DNA from 2 places in the Micromonospora sp. NPDC051227 genome. Region 1 is predicted to be linked to the other one. Evidence: predicted binding sites of a transcription regulator. Region 1 holds the regulator's gene; the other holds the start of a gene.

Region 1 (2,453 bases):
GCCGCGCTGTCGATGCAATGGACCCGCCCATGCCAACGGTTGCGGAATTGCTCCCGACGGGGACTACCGCAGCACCCGACGGCGGGTTACCGTTTCGCCCCAGCAGCCACGGTCCGCAGGCAGCGTTGCCAGACGCGGGCGAGAGCGGAAGGTTGGCCGGTGAGCGTGCAGGAGTCGACGTTCCACGGCTTCGCCAACCCCGTCGATCCGACTCCGGCGGAGTTGCGAGCTTGGGCGTACAAGCCCGATTCGGTGCCGTTGGCCTCGATGCCACCCGACTGGGACCTGCTGGTCTCCGGCGACCGACTGGTGTTGACGCTCTTCGAGTTAGCCATGGATCCCACCTGCCCGGCCCGACGTTTCGCGCTGCACTGCCTCTACATCTACGCGGCCGACGGCATCCGGACGAACTTCCGCGCCCACCCCAAGCGCCGCTTCCGCAAGCTCGTCGAACAGGCCGAGCGGGACGGCGACGACCTGATGAGGATCTGGGCGCACAACGGCCGGGTGCTACTGGCCCGACCCGAGCTCTTCGTCTATCGGGACTGGTGCGAGGGCGGCCTGGTCCGCGAAAACCGCCGCCTCGGCTGAACTGGATCGACCCGTTCATTGCGTCGATCTTGCACTTTCTGTCCCGACCTATTACACGAAGCTACACATTTCGTCATCCCTAAGTGCAAGATCGCCGCGCCCCGAACGGGCCGGGACCCCCCGTGGGTCCCGGCCCGCACGTCGGTCACCGGTCAGTCCTGCTTGCGTTCCGTCTCGGCTCGGCCCCGTTCGCCGGCACGGTCGCCGTCTTCGGCGAACCGGCCCGCGATGATCCGGTCCCGGTAGGTCCCCTCGGCGACCTTGTCGAACTTCTCGCGGACGGTCTCGGCCAGGTTCTCCAACCGGTCCTCCGTCTGCTGGGCCATCTTCTTCGCCGGCTCCGCCATCGCTCCCCCTCGCCATGCCGGTAGGTCCGGATTAAGCCGATTGGACCCTTATCGACAGGCTAACCGAAGCGGCCCGGACCGCGCCGGGAATCCAGCGCGGTCCGGGCCGAGAAGACAGATCCGGGTGAGCGGCAGGTCAGCGATCGGGCGTGCGGCGGGGGCGCCACACCACCAGGGCGGTGGACGTGCGGTTGGTCGGCACCAGATCCCGGCCCGGGAAGCGGGCCAGCGACTCCAGCTCCGCCACCCGGCGGTACGCGGCGTCCAGCTCCGCCTCCAGCCGAGCCACCCGCTGCTGCGCCTGCTCCAGCAGCCGCTCCAGCCCGATGATCCGCTTGACGCCGGCCAGGTTGATCCCGTCGTCCTGGCTGAGCCGCTGCACCTCGCGCAGCAGCACCACGTCGCGGACGCTGTAGCGGCGCCCGCCACCAGCCGCCCGGCCGGGCTGCACCAGCCCCAGTCGGTCGTACTGGCGCAGGGTCTGTGGGTGCATCCCCGCCATCCGCGCCGCAACCGAGATCATCAGCACCTTGGCCTCGTAGGCAGGGTCGCCCGAACCGAGGAACTCGCCCGACATCCCGCTCACCTCCGCGTCCATTCCACCGGACTAACTGGCTCGACGCACCCGTGCGTCGAGATGTTCCCGGGCCGCCGGCGGGGTCTGCTCGGCGAACGACTCCAGCGCCGTGCGCGCCTCGTCCGACAACCGGGCCGGCACCACCACGTCCAGCGTGACAAGCAGGTCACCGGCCTGCCCGTCGCGGCGGACCACACCCTTGCCCCGGGCCCGCAGCACCCGCCCGCTCGGCGTCCCCGGCGGAACCCGCAGGGTCACCGCGCCGTCGAGCGTGGGCACCTTCAGGTCCGTGCCGAGCACGGCCTCCGCGAAGGTGACCGGCACGGTCAGCGTCAGGTCGTCTCCGGTACGCCCAAACAACTCGTCCGGCCGAACCTTGACGTGCACGAAGAGGTCGCCGGCCGGGCCGCCGCGCTCGCCCGGCTCGCCGCGCCCGGCCAGCCGGATGCGTTGACCGTCGGCCACACCGGCCGGGAAGCGCACGTTCATGGTGCGGGTCTTGGTGACACCGCCGCTGCCGTGGCACTCCGGGCACTTCTCCTCGACCACGGTGCCGACGCCCTGGCAGTTGCGGCACGGCTCGGAGAAGCTGAACGACCCCTGGTTGCGGGTGGTCACGCCGGCACCATGACAGACCGGGCAGGTACTCGGCTGGGTGCCGGGCTTGGCCCCGTTGCCGTGGCAGGTGTCACAGACTCCGGGCGCGCGCAGCGTCAGGGGCAGCGTCACTCCACGCACCGCGTCGCCGAAGTCCAGCGCCACCTCGGTCTCGACGTCCCGGCCACGGGCCGGACCGCGTGGTGCGGCCTGCCCACCGGCCTGACCGCCGCTGAAGATCGAGCTGAACAGGTCCTGGAAGCCGGCGCCGCCGAAGCGACGATCGCCGCCCCCGCCGCCGCCGAACATGTCGGAGACGTCGAACGGCATGCCGCCCGGCT
Region 2 (2,453 bases), on a different contig from region 1:
CACCGAGGAGATGGGCCACGTCGAGATGATCGTCACGATGATCACCCGGCTGTTGGACAATGCGCCGCTGTCGCTGACCGAGGGGATCGCGGAGGACCCTGGAGGCGCGGCGACCTACGCCGGCGAGAACCCGGCGCACTTCATCCACGGCGGTGGTGGCGCCCTGCCCGCCGACTCCAACGGGGTGCCCTGGAATGGCGCGTTCATCACCGCCAGCGGCAACCTGTTGGCCGACTTTCATCTCAACGTCACCGCCGAGGCGCAGGGTCGGCTCCAGGTCGCCCGGTTGTTCCACATGACCGACGACCCGGGCGTCAAGCAGATGCTGCGCTTCCTGCTGGCCCGCGACACGATGCACCAGAACATGTGGCTGGCGGCGATCGAGCAGCTCAAGGAGGACGGACTGGAGGACATGCCGGTGCCCGAGGCGTTCCCGGACTCGGGCGAGTTCACCGAGGAGTACGGCTACACCTACCTGGGTTTCTCCTCGGGCACCGACGCCGCCCAGGGGCGCTGGGCGTCCGGGCCCTCGCCGGACGGCAAGGGCGAGTTCCGGTACGACGACAACCCGCGGGCGAACGCGCCGGAACCGGTGCTGCCCCCGGGTGACCCTCGGTTGTACGGCACCAACCCGGGGGTGGCCGGCTCGCTGAAGAACACGGTGAAGAGCAAGCTCACCTGAGGTACCTCGTCGGGTCGTCCGCCGGTCCCGGGCGACCCGACGGACCGGTTGGAAGAGTGGTCTGAGTCACAGGCCGGAACAAGGGGAACGCTTTGTTACTTGAGTGAGACACGCTCAACTCAACGCGATAGCAGGTGTTCGATGGCAACTCTTCCGGTACTTCCCCTGACCGACGCCGTACTTCTGCCCGGCATGGTCATCCCGGTGACCCTCGACCCCACCACCCAGGCCGCGATCGACGCGGCGCGTGCGACCGGCGACCGCAAGCTGCTGGCCGTGCCGCGCATCGACGGCGAGTACGGCCCGGTGGGCGTGGTCGCCACCATCGAGAAGGTCGGCCGGCTGCCCGAGGGTGAGCCCGCCGCCGTCATCCGTGGCCTGTCCCGGGCCCGGATCGGCTCCGGCGTGCCCGGCCCCGGTGCCGCCCTCTGGGTCGAGGCGACCGAACTCGACGAACCCGCCTACGCCGGTCGGGCCCGTGAACTCGCCCGCGAGTACCGCGCCCTGGTGACCTCCGTGCTCCAGCAGCGGGGCGCCTGGCAGGTCATCGACGCGGTGGAGCGGATGACCGACCTCTCCGAGCTGGCCGACTCGGCCGGCTACGCGCCCTGGCTGACGCTGGAGCAGAAGACCGAACTGCTCGCCGCGCCGGACGTCACCGCCCGGCTGGAGCTGCTGGTCGGCTGGGTGAAGGACTACCTGGCCGAGCAGGAGGTCACCGAGCAGATCAACAGTGACGTCCGCGAGGGGCTGGAGAAGTCCCAGCGCGAGTTCCTGCTGCGCCAGCAGCTGGCCGCGATTCGCAAGGAGCTGGGCGAGGACGAGCCGGACGGCTCCGCCGACTACCGGTCCCGCGTCGAGTCCGCCGAGCTGCCGGAGAAGGTACGCGAGGCGGCCATGCGCGAGGTCGGCAAGCTGGAGCGGGCCAGCGACGCCTCCCCGGAGGCGGGCTGGATCCGTACCTGGCTGGACACCGTGCTCGAGATGCCCTGGGGCACGCGTACCGAGGACAACACCGACCTGGCCGCGGCCCGGGCGGTGCTGGACGCCGACCACGCCGGCCTGTCCGACGTGAAGGACCGCATCCTGGAGTACCTGGCGGTGCGCAACCGGCGCGCCGAGCGCAACCTCGGTGTGGTCGGCGGTCGCGGCTCCGGCGCGGTGCTCGCCCTCGCCGGTCCTCCCGGGGTGGGTAAGACCAGCCTCGGCGAGTCCGTGGCACGGGCGCTCGGGCGTAACTTCGTCCGGGTCTCGCTCGGCGGCGTCCGCGACGAGGCGGAGATCCGCGGGCACCGGCGCACCTACGTCGGTGCGTTGCCCGGTCGGATCGTCCGCGCGCTGCGCGAGGCCGGTTCGATGAACCCGGTCGTGCTCCTCGACGAGGTGGACAAGCTGGCCGCCGGCTACGCCGGTGACCCGGCCGCCGCCCTGCTGGAGGTGCTCGACCCGGCCCAGAACCACACTTTCCGGGATCACTACCTGGAGGTCGACCTCGACCTGTCCGACGTGCTCTTCCTGGCCACCGCCAACGTGGTGGAGTCCATCCCCGGCCCCCTGCTGGACCGGATGGAGCTGGTCACCCTGGACGGTTACACCGAGGACGAGAAGGTCGCCATCGCCCGCGACCACCTGCTGCCCCGGCAGCGGGAGCGGGCCGGGCTGACCGTCGACGAGGTGGAGATCGCCGACGAGGCGTTGGCGCTGATCGCGGGGGAGTACACCCGGGAGGCTGGCGTCCGGCAGCTCGAGAGGGCCCTTGCCAAGATCCTCC

Evidence for each region. The regulator HspR, encoded in region 1, represses chaperone genes until heat shock. The targets are predictions, from matches to a motif close to TTGAGTNNNNNNNACTCAA.
Region 2: a site for HspR is predicted at 782-800, ahead of lon (endopeptidase La). Genes of this name have one in related genera too.

Annotation. Positions count from the first base shown of each region.
Region 1 is NZ_JBITET010000003.1:382,521-384,973, forward strand. It holds gene ACIA47_RS09785 (hypothetical protein) at 160-591, shown strand; gene ACIA47_RS09790 (hypothetical protein) at 744-938, opposite strand; gene ACIA47_RS09795 (heat shock protein transcriptional repressor HspR) at 1,075-1,515, opposite strand; gene dnaJ (molecular chaperone DnaJ) at 1,546-2,453, opposite strand, start outside.
Region 2 is NZ_JBITET010000017.1:74,556-77,008, forward strand. It holds gene ACIA47_RS29335 (manganese catalase family protein) at 1-682, shown strand, start outside; gene lon (endopeptidase La) at 824-2,453, shown strand, end outside.